One region of the Geodermatophilus sp. SYSU D00700 genome, then DNA from elsewhere that is predicted to be linked to it. Evidence: riboswitches for the same ligand, from Rfam matches in the RefSeq annotation. Region 1 holds a riboswitch; each other region holds the start of a gene.
What was found. A riboswitch is a leader RNA that binds a small molecule or an ion and turns the genes downstream of it on or off. The one in region 1 is predicted to bind cyclic di-AMP.
Positions count from the first base shown of each region.

Region 2: linked by a shared signal. The riboswitch ahead of ACI79V_RS00035 (hypothetical protein) and the one ahead of ACI79V_RS01040 (aggregation-promoting factor C-terminal-like domain-containing protein) in region 1 are both predicted to bind cyclic di-AMP.
Region 3: linked by a shared signal. The riboswitch ahead of ACI79V_RS19435 (transglycosylase family protein) and the one ahead of ACI79V_RS01040 (aggregation-promoting factor C-terminal-like domain-containing protein) in region 1 are both predicted to bind cyclic di-AMP.

Region 1 covers NZ_JBJGZA010000001.1:214,491-218,891, reverse strand. Annotated here, with positions in the region: gene ACI79V_RS01050 (LLM class flavin-dependent oxidoreductase) at 1-892, opposite strand, end outside; gene ACI79V_RS01045 (hypothetical protein) at 1,253-2,074, shown strand; cyclic di-AMP (ydaO/yuaA leader) riboswitch at 2,226-2,386, shown strand; gene ACI79V_RS01040 (aggregation-promoting factor C-terminal-like domain-containing protein) at 2,621-3,586, shown strand; gene ACI79V_RS01035 (class I SAM-dependent methyltransferase) at 3,672-4,310, shown strand; gene ACI79V_RS01030 (TetR/AcrR family transcriptional regulator) at 4,342-4,401, shown strand, end outside.
Region 2 covers NZ_JBJGZA010000001.1:6,539-10,939, forward strand. Annotated here, with positions in the region: gene ACI79V_RS00030 (ROK family transcriptional regulator) at 1-852, shown strand, start outside; gene ACI79V_RS00035 (hypothetical protein) at 840-1,808, opposite strand; cyclic di-AMP (ydaO/yuaA leader) riboswitch at 2,062-2,215, opposite strand; gene ACI79V_RS00040 (DNA-directed RNA polymerase subunit alpha C-terminal domain-containing protein) at 2,343-2,939, opposite strand; gene ACI79V_RS00045 (protein kinase domain-containing protein) at 2,965-4,401, opposite strand, start outside.
Region 3 covers NZ_JBJGZA010000034.1:23,426-27,826, forward strand. Annotated here, with positions in the region: gene ACI79V_RS19425 (dihydrofolate reductase family protein) at 1-85, opposite strand, end outside; gene treZ (malto-oligosyltrehalose trehalohydrolase) at 88-1,842, opposite strand; gene ACI79V_RS19435 (transglycosylase family protein) at 2,023-2,712, opposite strand; cyclic di-AMP (ydaO/yuaA leader) riboswitch at 2,716-2,843, opposite strand; gene treY (malto-oligosyltrehalose synthase) at 3,087-4,401, opposite strand, start outside.

The DNA of each region.
Region 1 (4,401 bases):
CGCGGAAGCCGAGGGTCCGCTCGATGACCTGCTGCGGGGAGCCGACGGTCAGCGGCGTCTCGCGGGAGAAGTCCTCCAGGGAGGGGCCGTGGCCGTAGACCGGCGCGTTGTCGAAGTAGGGCCGGAACTCGTCCACGGCGTCCTGCGAGTTCTTGCGCATGAACACCTGACCGCCGAGGCCGACGATCGCCTGGTCGGCGGCACCGTGGCCGTGGTGCTCGAAGCGGCGGCGGTAGAACTCGACCATCCGCTGGGTGTGCTCCTTCGGCCAGAAGATGTGGTTGTGGAAGAAGCCGTCGCCGTAGTACGCGGCCTGCTCGGCGATCTGGGGGCTGCGGATCGAGCCGTGCCACACGAACGGCGGGACGCCGTCCAGCGGGCGGGGCGTCGAGGTGAAGCCCTGCAGCGGGGTGCGGAACCGCCCCTGCCAGTCGACGACGTCCTCGTCCCACAGCCGGCGCAGCAGCGCGTAGTTCTCCACCGCCAGCGGCAGCCCGTCGCGGATGTCCTGGCCGAACCAGGGGTAGACCGGGCCGGTGTTGCCGCGGCCCATCATCAGGTCGACGCGGCCGCCGGCCAGGTGCTGCAGCATCGCGTAGTCCTCGGCGATCTTCACCGGGTCGTTCGTGGTGATCAGGGTGGTCGCCGTCGACAGCTGCAGCCGCGAGGTCTGCGCCGCGACGTAGGCGAGGGTCGTCGTCGGCGACGAGGAGAAGAACGGCGGGTTGTGGTGCTCGCCGAGGGCGAAGACGTCCAGGCCGACCTCCTCGGCCTTCTTCGCGATCGTGACGATCGCCCGGATCCGCTCCGCCTCGCTCGGCGTGCGGCCCGTCGTCGGATCGGTCGTGATGTCGCTGACCGAGAAGACGCCGAACTGCATCTCGTGCTCCATGTGGTTGAGAGTGCAACTACTGCTACGGCCCGTCCAACGGCGGCGCCCCCGCGTCCATTCCCAGGGTCTCGTGACCGTGCTGAGATGCAATGACTGCGCTCGGTGACGGATCCGGCACGTCCCGGCGATCCCACTCCGGCGGGCCCCGCGCCCCCCTGTCGGCGCCCGGCCGGTGGGTATCCGGGGTGGGATCGTGATCACCCCGACGGCCGGCCGGGGAGTCCGGACCGGCACGGCGGACCGAGGGGGACCGGGATGTCGCAGCGGGCAGGGGGAGGCGCTCAGACCGGAGCGCCGGGGGACGGCACCGGGGGGCGGCCGCCGTCGGGCGGACTCGACGGCCTGCTGGGGACCGGGCCGGTGTTCACCGGGGCGGTCCGCGGCTACGACCGCGCGCAGGTCGACGACTACGTGAACTGGGCGGAGACCGAGGTCCTCGTCCTGCGCCGGGAGAACGACCACCTGCTCAGCCGCTACGCCGCCGCCTCGGCCGAGCTGCAGAACGCCCGGCGCCGGCTGGCCGCGCTCGTCCGCGAGCGGCAGTCGCTGCCGGGGCCGGACGAGGCGCTGGAACTGGTCCGCCGGGCCGAGGCCGAGGCGGCAGCCCGGACCGCCGCCGCCGAGGAGGAAGCGCGGCGCGTGGTCGAGGAGGCCCGCACCGAGGCCGAGGCGCGGCTGAGCGGGGTCGCCGAGATGCGCGAGGCGGTCATCGCCCTGCGCGAGCAGACCCGCAGCGAGGCCGCGGCGGTGCTCGAGGCGGCCCGCCGCGAGGCGGCGGAGCTGGGCCGGGGGGCGGCCGAGGAGCGCGCCCGGCTGGACCGCGCGGCGGCCGCGGTGCGCGAGCGCCTGGACCGGGAGGCGGCAGAGGTCCGCGCCCGCGCCGACGCCGAGGCGGCTGAGCGCCGGCGGGTCGCCGAGGCCGAGCTCGCGCCGCTGCGCGACGAGCGCGACCAGGCGCGCGAGTGGCTGCTCGGGCTGACCGGGCAGATCGACCGGGCGCTGGCGGTGATCACCGGCGTGCTGCCCGACGACGTCCCCGTCCTCGCCGAGCGTCGCGAGGCGGCCGAGACCGTCGGGGAAGCCGCGGCGGGCGCCGCGCGGGAGCCGGTCGCCGCTGCCGATGCGTCGCAGGTCACTGTGTTGCGCGACACGGACCGGCCCCAGGTCGCCGCGGCCTCCTGACCAGCAGCGACACCGGCGCGGGCAGCTGCCCGGGGGGCCGGCGGGTCACACCCGTCCCGCCGGTCCCTCCGGCCCCGTGTTGTCACGGACCGGTAACGGTGTCTACGGTGGCGGGCGTCCGGTCGGTCGTCTCTCCCCGTCCGGGGAGCCTGGCCGGACGCCGCCGAGTCGTGTCCGCACCCGTGGACGCGAGCCGGGGACCCACCGCAGTACTGGGGTGAATCGCACCCGTCGAGCTCTGCTCGCGGGGGTGTAGGGCTGCTTCCCGCCCGAACCCGTCAGCTAACTCGGTAGGCGGCTCACGGAAGAAACGGAGAGCCTCCGCATGCCCCGCCTCCGGGCCCCCGCGGCCCGCAGGTGCAGCCGCCCGCGCGCGCAGCGCGGTCCCGCGTCCTCCTGACGCCGGCTCGACCCTGCCCTGCCGCGCCCCGGCGCCGACCGCGGCCGCCGGAGACCTCCCGACCAGACACGCCGTAGACCCGCGCTGCGTGCGCGTGCCCATGCCCCGGGCCGCCGCGCGCCCTCTCCCTCGGAGCGCCCACCCGCATGTTCAGCCGTACCCGTCGCACCGCCGCCGACACCCCCGTCGCCGAGACCCCCGACACCCCTGACACCGACGCCCTCGAGACCGCCGTCCTCGAGGTGGACGACGAGACCCCCGCCCCCGGCCGCGCGCGCCGCGGTGGCCTGCTGGGCTCCCGCCGCCCGGCCCTGCTGCTCGGTACCGCCGCCGCCGGCGCGCTCCTGGTCGGGGTGCTCTCCGGCACCGGCCCCGCCGCCACCGGCGGTGCCGAGGCCGACACCGCCAGCGCCTCGGTGGGCGTGGCCGAGGCGCTCGGCCTCGCGGAGCAGGGCACCGACGGCGCCGTCGAGGACGGTGACCTCGCGCCGCTGGAGGAGCTCGCCGCCTCCCGCACCGAGCGCACCGCGATCGACGCCGCCGCCGTCCAGGCCCAGGCCGCGGCCGACCAGGCCGAGCGCGACCGCATCGCCGCCGAGGAGGCCGCCCGCATCGCCGCCGAGGAGGAGGCCGCGCGCGCCGCCGCCGAGGCGCAGGCCGCTGCCGAGGCCCAGGCTGCCGCCGAGGCCCAGGCTGCCGCCGAGGCCGAGGCCGCCGCCGCGGAGGCCGCTGCTGCCGCCGAGGCCGCCGAGGCCGCCGAGGCCGCCGAGGCCCAGGCCGCCGAGTCCGCCGCGGCTCCGGCGCCGAGCAGCTCCAGCTCCGAGAGCCGCGGGTCCTTCAAGGACTACGCGCTCAGCCTCGTCGGCGCCGAGCAGTTCTCCTGCCTCGAGAAGCTCTGGGGCAAGGAGAGCAACTGGAACCCCAACGCGCAGAACCCGACCAGCACCGCCTACGGGATCGCGCAGTTCCTCGACTCCACCTGGGCCAGCACCGGCATCGCCAAGACCTCCGACGGCTACCGCCAGATCGACGCCGGCCTGATCTACATCAACGAGCGCTACGGCTCGCCCTGCGAGGCCTGGGCGCACTCGCAGGCCACCGGCTGGTACTAGGAGGACCCCGCTGCCCCCGCGCCTCGCACGCTCGGCGCGGGACCCTGCAGCGGAGCCGTTCCAGCACGTCACCTCGGGAGGGCCGGTGACCAGGGTGGTGCCCGCGGGCTTCGTCCGCGCGCACACCCAGGTCCGCCGGCCCTCCCTCGTCCCCGAGGTCCGGCTGCACGTCGCCGACGACGTCGTCGCCCTGTGGGAGGCGATGGAGACCGCCGGCGGCGCCGGTGAGGAGCCGCCGTTCTGGGCCGCGGCCTGGCCCGGCGGGCAGGCCCTGGCCCGCGCCGTGCTCGACGGCGCCGTCCCGGTCGCCGGCCGTCGCGTCCTCGACCTCGGGTCGGGCAGCGGCCTGGTCGCCGTCGCGGCCGTCCTCGCCGGCGCCCGGCACGTGCTGGCCAGCGACGTCGACCCGTTCTCGCGGACCGCGGTCGGCGTCAACGCCGTCCTCAACGGCGTGCGCGGCATCAGCGTGATCGGCGACGTCCTGCACCGCGAGCCGCCCGACGTCGACGTCGTCCTGGCCGGGGACGTCTGCTACGACCGCGTGATGACCGGGCGGGTGCTGCCGTTCCTCGACCGGGCGCGGGCCCGCGGTGCCGAGGTGCTCGTCGGGGACCCCGGCCGCCCGTACCTGCCGCACGAGCGGCTCGAGCCGGTCACCGTGCTCGACGTCCCCGAGACCGAGGGCCCGGGCCTGCGCCGCACAACGGTGTGGCGACTGCCCTGAGCGCCCCGCGGTCGTGGGTAGGGTCGCCGCCGTGGCCGCACCGCTCCCCGTCGCCCCCGGCGGCGGCCGCGGCCGCCGGGCCCGCCGCCCC
Region 2 (4,401 bases), 210 kb from region 1:
ACGCTGGACCGGCTCGGCCGGCTGGGCGCCGAGGTGCTCGGGTCGCTGCCCGCCGGTGTGCGGGTGGTGGGCGCCGGGCTCGCGCTGCCCGGCCTGGTCGACGCCGGGCGGGGCCTGCTGCTGCGGGCGCCCAACCTCGGCTGGTCGCGGGTGCGCCCCGCCGACGTGCTGGCCGACCTGCTCCCCGACGGGCTGGTCCCGGTGCTCGGCAACGAGGCCGACCTCGCCGCGCGCTGCGTCGCGCAGAGCGCCCCGGGCCGGCCGGGGCCGCACCGGGACTTCGTCTACCTGTCGGGGCAGATCGGCATCGGCGGGGCCGCGGTGCTCGGCGGCCGGGTGATGACCGGCAGCTCGGGCTGGGCCGGCGAGATCGGCCACGTCTGCGTCGACCCGGCCGGGCCGGACTGCCCGTGCGGGTCGACCGGGTGCCTGGAGCGCTACGCCGGCCGGCTGGCGCTGCTGGCCGCCGCCGGGGTGCCCGCCGACGCCGGCCCCGCGGAGCTGCGGGCCCGCGCCGAGGCCGGCGACCCCGGCGCCCGCCGCGCGCTCGACCGCGCGGCGTGGGCGCTGGGCGTCGCGCTGGCCGGGGTGGTCAACGTGCTCGACATCCCCACGGTGGTGCTCGGCGGTCACCTCGCCGAGCTGACCGACCTGCTGCGCCCGGGGCTGGAGGAGCACCTGGCCCGGCGGGTGCTCTCGGCCCGGTGGCGCCGGCCGTTCGTGGCGGCGGGCGGCGCCGTGCCGGCCGCGGGGGCGACCGGCGCGGCGCTGCGCGCGCTCGACGCGGTGCTCGAGGACCCGGTGCGCTGGCTGGCGCCCGCGGCGCGGGAGGTCGCGGCTCAGCCCACGTAGTTGACGTGCACGTGGTCGTAGTGGTTGGCCGTGACGCCGCCCCGGTCGGCCATGGTCGACCACGAGCCACCCGGCGAGGAGAGCATCCGCTGCTCCCAGATGAGGTAGTCGACGCCGAGCTCGTCCCAGTGCTCGACGTGGTACTGCACGATCGCGTCGCCGAGGGCGGCGTCGGTCAGCACCATGTAGTCCAGCGCCAGGCCGGAGGGGTGCCCGCCCGGGTCGGCCGCGCTCGCGCGGGTGCCGCCGAGGGTGATCGACGCGGCGCCGGGGACGTTGCTGACCACGGCGTCGGCGGCGGCCTGCACCACCGAGCGCACCGGGCCCGAGGTGTTGGTGATCCGGGCGACGCGGGAGGCCGTGGTCCCCGACGACGAGGACGAGGCCGACGACGAGGCGGCCGGGGAGGACGCCGCCTCCGACCCGCCGGACTCCCCCTCGGCCTCCTCCGCCGCCGCCTGCGCCTCCGCGGCCTCCGCGGCGGTCTGGGCCTCCGCAGCCGCGGCCGCCTCGGCGGCGGCCCGCTCGGCGGCGGCCTGCGCCTCCGCGGCGGCCTGCGCCTCGGCGGCGAGCCGCGCGGCCTCGGCCGCCTGCGCGTCGCGCACGGCCTGGTCGGCACCGGCCTGCGCCTGCGCGGCGGCGGTCTCGGCGGCCTCGCGGCTGCCGCGGCTGGCCGCCAGCTCCTCGAGCACCTGCAGGTCCTGCGGCTGCACCTGCGGGACCTCGGTCGCGGTGCCGGTCTGCGCGGGCAGGCCCAGCGCCTGGGCGACGGTCACGGTCTCCGACGTCCCCGCCTGCGCCTCGGCGGCCGGGTCGGGGCCGACCAGCACGTTGGCCACCAGCGCGCCGGCGGCGGCGACGCCGAGCAGCAGCGCGGGGCGGCGGACGGGGGCGCGGCGGGACCGGCGGGCGGCGCCGGCGGCGGGCCGCGGGATCTCGGCGGTGGGGGCGTCCATCGGAGGGAGGTGCTCCAGGGGTACGGGCACGGCGCGGCCGGCGGCGGCGCCGTGGAGGGGTGCGGGGCAGTGGGCGGCACCGGCCGTCGGGGCGACGCGGGCGCACCGGCGGGCACCACCCGAGGAGCTCGGGTGGGCGCGGTGCGGCGTCGGGACGGCCGGGCGCGGTCAGATGCGGGAGCGCACCCGGGTGCGGCGGAGCCGGCGGGGTGGTGCGGTCGTGCTGCAGAAGCGCGCCATCCGGCGGGCTCTCCGTTTCTCCCGTGGGCCGCCTACCGGGTCAGCTGACGGGTTCGGGCGGGAAGCAGCCCTACCCGCGGCCGGACGGTGTCCGGCGGGCGGGATTCACCCCAGTGGTGCGGTGGGTCCCCGGCTCGCCCGGGAGGGCGACTCGGCGGCATCCGTCCGGACTCCCCGGACGGGGACTGACGGCCGGTCGGACGGCGGCCACGGTAACCGTCGTTACCGCACCGTGACAATCCCGCGGCGGCGGAGCGTGACGAGCATCGCGTGTCGCGGCGGCGTGTCGGGCCGTCAGGCGCCGAGCAGCCGCCGCAGCCAGTCGACCTGGGTGCGCACCGACCACAGCGCGAGGCGGCCGGGCACGGTCACCGCGGCGCGGGCCACCCGCACCCCGAGCCGCACCAGGTCGGCGTACTCGGCCGGCCGGGGTGCAGGCGCCGGGCGGGCGGCGCGGCGCGGGGCGGACGCGGGCGGGGCCGCCGCCGCCTCGGGCTGCGGACCGGGCGCCGTCCCCTGCTCCGGCGGGGGGGCCCCGGGCACCAGCAGGTCGAGGCCGCTGCGCCGGCGGGGGTCCCGCAGCGAGGCGAAGGAGGGGATCTCCGGCGCGTCGGGCGCCCCGTCGTCCTCGGCCGGCAGCGACAGCTGCCCGTCGCGCGCCGCCGTCCCCGATCGGGGCAGCGGCGTGGGCGGCTCCGGCACGACGCGGCGGATCGCCGTCACCAGGCCCGCGCCCAGCCCGGGCACGGCGGCGAGCTCACGGCGGCTGAGGGCGGCGAGCGCGGCGACGTCGGTGATGCCGGCGCGGGTCAGCGCGGTGACTGCCCGGGTGGGCAGGCCCAGCGTCTCGATCGTCCCCGCCGGAGCGTCCCCCGGTGACCTGGTCGGCATGGCGGAGGACCCTAACCGCCCGCGGTCAGCCGGCCGCACCCGTGTCGGGAGCCGCGCTGCCCCCGTCGGGTGCCGACGACGTCGCCGACCCCGGGGACGTCGCGCCCGACGACCCCGACGGCGCGGGCTCCGAGGGCTCGCTCGGGGCGGGCTCCGACGGCTCGCTCGGGGCCGCCCCGGTCGGGTCGGTCGGGGCCGGCTCGGTCGGGGCGCTGTCCGAGGGCGCCGGCTCGGTCGGCGCGGGCCCGGTGGGGTCGGTCGGGGCCGGCTCGGTCGGGACGCTGTCCGAGGGCGCGGGCTCGGACGGGGCGGGCTCCGAGGACACCGCGTCGGAGGGGGCCGCGTCGGAGGGGGCCGGGTCGGAGGGGGCCGCGTCGGAGGGGGCCGCGTCGGAGGGCGCGGGCTCGGCCGGCGCGGGCTCGGGGGACGCTGCGTCCGGGGACACGGCGGCGTCCGACGGTCCCGGTTCCGCGGGCGCGGGCTCGGCCGGCGCGGGCGCGGCCGGGCCGGACCCGGACGGCACCGACAGCGCCGCCTCGGGACCCTCACCTCCCGCGGGCGCACCGCCCTCGGGCGCCGGTGCCGGTGCTGCCGGGGTGACCGCGACGCGCAGCGTCACGGGGGCGCCGGGCTGCAGCGGGACACCGACCGGGTCGAGGCCCGAGACCGTGCCCGGCTCGACGGCGGTCGTCACCTCGTCCTGCCGCTGCACGGTGAGACCCAGCGCGGTGAGGTCCGCGGCGACGTCGTCAGCAGGGCGCCCGACGTGGTCGTTGGCGGCGAGGACCACCGAGCCGGCCGCCGCGGCGCCCTCGCCGGTGCCGGCGCCGGTCTCCGCGGCCTGCGCGGGAGGCTGCCCGCCGCCGGAGCCACCCGGCCAGAGGAGGACCGCGAGCAGGCCCGCGAGCAGCACCGCCAGCACCGGCACCAGCACCGCCGGGCGCCGGCGCGGCGACCGCGAGGCACCGGACACCTCCGCGGTCTCCCCGGGTGGCAGGTCGTCCGGGGACACCGGCTCCGGGGAGGGCACCGTGACCGCGGCCGTCTCGACCAGCGCGGCCGGCGGGGCCGCGGCGACCGCCCGGGAGGGCGACGGCGCCCCGGGGCGCGGCCGGGCGGTCTGCTCGATCGTCTCCTCGACGGCGGTCAGGAACGCGTCCGCGTCGGGCAACCGCTCACCGGGGTCCTTGACCAGGGCGGCGTCGATGAGGGAGCGGACGCCGGGCGGGACGTCCTCGGGCAGTGGCTCGGGAGCCTCGCGCACCTGCTTGAGCGCCACGGTGACCGGGTTGGTGCCGTCGAACGGCGCGTGCCCGGTGAGCGACTCGTAGCCGACCAGGCCGAGGGCGTAGACGTCGCTGGCCGGGCTGACCCGGTCGCCGGCGGCCTGCTCCGGCGACATGTAGCGGGCGGTGCCGATCACCTGCCCGGTGCCGGTCAGCGGCACGCTCTCCGCCGACCA
Region 3 (4,401 bases), on a different contig from region 1:
CCGACCGCCCCGGCGGCCGCCGGTAGGCCGCGGCGAGGGCGGCGTCGTCCGCGACGGGCCCGGCGTCCGGGAACAGCCGCCGCACGGTCAGCGCGTGGTGAGCACGGCCGCGCTCTCGGCCGGCAGCGTCACCGTGTCGCCGTCCAGCGCCGGGTCGTCCCCGGTGGCGAACAGCACGCCGGTGGCCGGCCGGTCGAGGTCGACCTCCCGCGGCTCGCCCGACAGGTTGGCCACCACCCGCAGCGCGCCGCGGTGCACCACCAGGAGGCGGTCCTCGTCGTCCCAGCCGACCTCCACCGCGCCCAGGTCCGGGTCGACCAGATCCGGCTGCGCCCGGCGCAGCGCCAGCAGCGCCCGGGTGGTCGCCAGCAGCCGCGCGTGCGGCTCCCGCTCGGGCTCCGACCAGTCCAGCTTCGAGCGGGTGAACGTCTCCGGGTCCTGCGGGTCGGGCACCTCGTCGGCGTCCCAGCCGTGCTCGGCGAACTCGCCCTTGCGCCCCTCGGCCGTCGCCCGCCCGATCTCCGGGTCGGTGTGGCTGGTGAAGAACTGCCACGGCGTCGAGGCGCCCCACTCCTCGCCCATGAACAGCATCGGGGTGAACGGGCCGGTGAGGACCAGCGTCGCGCCGACGGCGAGCAGGCCGGGGGACAGCGACGCCGAGATGCGGTCACCGATGGCGCGGTTGCCGACCTGGTCGTGGTCCTGCAGGTAGCCGAGGAACGCCCAGCCCGGCAGCCGCGCGGTGTCGACCGGCCGGCCGTGGGACCGGCGGCGGAAGCTCGACCAGGTGCCGTCGTGGAAGTACGCGCCGGTCAGCGTCTTGGCCAGTCCCGCCAGCCCGGCCGCGGCGAAGTCGCCGTAGTAGCCCTGCCCCTCGCCGGTGAGCACCGCGTGCAGCGCGTGGTGGAAGTCGTCGCTCCACTGCGCGTGGATGCCCGTGCCGTTGGCGGCGCGCGGGGTCACCAGCCGGGGGTCGTTGAGGTCGCTCTCGGCGATCAGTGTCAGCGGCCGGCCCAGCGCCGCCGAGAGCCGGTCGACCTCCTGCGCCATCTCCTCGAGCACGTGGGTGGCCCGCTCGTCGACCAGCGCGTGGACGGCGTCGAGCCGCAGCCCGTCGACGTGCATGTCCCGCAGCCACATCAGCGCGTTGTCGAGGATGTAGCGGCGCACCTCGTCGGAGTCGGGCCCGGACAGGTTGATCGACGAGCCCCACGGGTTGGGCCCGCCCTCGCTGAACACCGGCATGAACAGCGGCAGGTAGTTCCCCGACGGGCCGAGGTGGTTGTAGACGACGTCCTGGATCACGCCCAGGCCGCGCTGGTGGCAGGCGTCGACGAACCGCTGGTAGGCCGCCGGCCCGCCGTAGCTCTCCTGCACCGTGTACCAGAGGACGCCGTCGTAGCCCCAGTTGTGCGTGCCGTCGAAGCCGTTGACCGGCAGCAGCTCGACGAAGTCGACGCCGAGGTCGACGAGGTGGTCCAGGCGCTCGACCGCCGCGTCCAGGGTGCCCTCGGGCGTGAAGGTGCCCACGTGCATCTCGTAGACGACGCCGCCGGCCAGCGGGCGCCCGGTCCAGGCGCCGTCGCCCCAGGAGTGGGCCGCGGGGTCGAAGCGGCGGGACGGGCCGTGGACGCCGTCGGGCTGGCGGCGCGAGCGCGGGTCCGGCCGCACGGTGTCGTCGTCGCCGAGCAGGAAGCCGTAGTCGGCCTCGGGCGCGGCCGGCACCTCGGCGCGCCACCAGCCGCCGTCGTCGCGGCGCATGTCGTGCACGGCGCCGTCGACCTGCAGGCGCACCCGCTCCGGCACGGGCGCCCAGACGGCGAACTCGGCGGCAGCGGACATGCGAGGACCTCCCGGCGGTGGTGCGGCTGACCGGACCCTCTTGCCCGCTGGGGGAGCGGTCAACCGCCGCGGGCGGCGGCCCGCGGGGGAGCGGGTCCCCCGGCGGCCGCGCGGCTCACGGCCGGCCGAGACCCCCGGGCTCCCGGCAGCCGGGGGAGGACCCCCCGGCTGCCGGAGGACTCACGGGAGCTGCAGCTCCTGACCGACGTAGATCCGGTTCGGGTCGCTGCACTCGTCGCGGTTGGCGGCCCACACCGCCCGCCAGCCACCGTCGACGCCCTGCGCCCTCGCGATCTTGCCGAGGGTGTCGCCGCTCTTCACGACGTAGGAGCCGCCCTCACCGTCGCCGCGGTCCCAGCGGGAGCCGCGGTCCCAGCTGCGGTCGGCGTCCTCGGCCGGTGCCGGCGCCGGCTCCTCGGCGGCCGGAGCGGGAGCGGGGGCAGGAGCGGCGGCCGGCTCCGGAGCCGGCGCGGGGGCCGGCGCGGGGGCCGGGGCAGCCGCGGCCTCGGGCGAGCCGGCCTCCGGCGCCGACGGGTCGAGGTTCTTGCCGCAGGTCGGCCAGGCGCCCGGGCCCTGGACGTCGAGCGTGGCCTCGGCGACGGCGATCTGCTGCGCCTTGGTCGCCAGGTCGGCGCGCGGGGCGTAGTCGAGGCCGCCGAAGGCCTCCCAGGTGCTCTGGCTGAACTGCAGGCCGCCGTAGTAGCCGTTGCCGGTGTTGATGCTCCAGTTGCCGCTGGACTCGCACTGGGCGACGGCGTCCCAGTCGTTGGGGGCGGCGGCCGAGGCCGGGCCGGCCGCGACGCCGATCGCGGCCGCGGCCACGCCGGTCGTCACGAGGGCACGGCGGAGGAAGGACGTGGACGTGCGCATGCGGGATCTCCGATCCGCCGCCTGCGAGGTGAGCTGTCGGGTTCGGAGCGATCGGTGCCCCGGCCGCACGTGTGCGGCTTCACCCCCAGGCGCTGCGTCCGGTCCCCCCGTGACCGCGGCGCACACGCCGAGATGGGTCCCCCACCCCCGTCCTGGCTGTGCAGGAGGAACGGAGCCCGGCGGACGGGGTTCGGCGGACCGGCTCCGGCACGCCGCCGTCGGTCGGCCGCGTGCGGGAGCCAAGGTAACGGTCGCATCACGGGACGGCACACCGGCCCCACCCGTCACGGCGTGCCGCCCGGCGTCCCGGGTCCGGCCCGGGCGCGGCACCGCAGGTCACGGCGGCGCCGGGCGGCGCCGCCGTGACCTCCGTCTCATCCTCGGACGAGCAGCGCCACGGGCAGCCGGGCGAGCAGGCCCGCCACGGGCGCCCCGCCGGCGTCGGCCACGACCCGGGTGTCGGTCAGCACGTCGCGCCAGGCGCCCGTGGGCAGCGCCAGCGCGGTGTCGCCCCAGCCGGTGGCGGCCAGCGCCACGGGCAGCCGGGTCGCCACCGTGACCGCTCCGCCCCGGTCGAAGGCGACGACGGAGCCGGCGGCGCTGCCGGTGGCCTCGACCGGCGTGTAGCCGGAGAACAGCTCCGGGGAGTCCCGGCGCAGCCGCAGCGCCCGGGAGGTGACCAGCAGCTTGGCCGCGCCGGTGTCGTCGACCCCGGGCACCTCACCGCCGTCGAGGCGGGCCAGCAGCCGCCGGCGCTCGTCGTAGTCGACCGGGCGGCGGTTGTCGGGGTCGACCAGCGAGCGGTCCTCCATCTCGGTGCCCTGGTAGACGTCGGGGACGCCGGGCATGGTCAGCTGCACGAGCTTCTGCGCCAGCGCGTTGGACCGCCCGGCCGGGCCGATGCGGGCGACGAACGCCTCGATCTCGGCGTTGGTCGCCGGGGCGTCGTACGCGGCGTCGACCATCCCGTGCAGCTGCGCCTCGAAGGCCTCGTCGACGTCGGTCCACGTCGTCGAGGTGCCCGCCTCCCGGGCGGCCTTCTCGGCGTAGGCGTGCGCCCGCTCGCGCGACAGTGGCCAGGCGCCGACCAGGTTCTGCCACACCAGGTGCGCCAGCGGCCGGTCGGGCAGCGGGTGGCGCGCGAGCCAGCCGCGTACCAGGTCCGCCCACTCGGTGGGCACCTCGGCGAGCACGGCCAGCCGAGCCCGGGTGTCCTCGCTGCGCTTGGTGTCGTGCGTGGTCAGCGTGGTCATCGACTCGGGCTTGCGCGCCCGCCGCCGGGCCTGCGCCTCGTGGAACTCCGCGACCGTGCTGCCGAACCGGGCCGGGTCGCCGCCCACCTCGTTGAGCACCACGAACCGGGCCCAGCGGTAGTAGGCGCTGTCCTCGACGCCCTTGGCCATCACCGGGCCGCTGGTCTGCTCGAACCGGGTGGCCGCCTCGGTGCCGGCCCGCGCCAGCACCGGGTGCAGCGCGTCGACCGCGGCGACCAGGTCGGGACGGCGGTCGCGGACGGCGGCCACCGTGGCGTCGAGGTGCTCGCGGCCGTCGGGCAGGTAGGTGCGGTAGACGTCGAAGCTGGCCAGCAGCTCGGCCAGCGCCTCCTCCTCCGTCTCGACGTCGATCCCGGGCAGCTCGCCGATCACCCGCACCAGGCGGGCGACCTCCGAGCCGAGGCTGCCGTCGGTG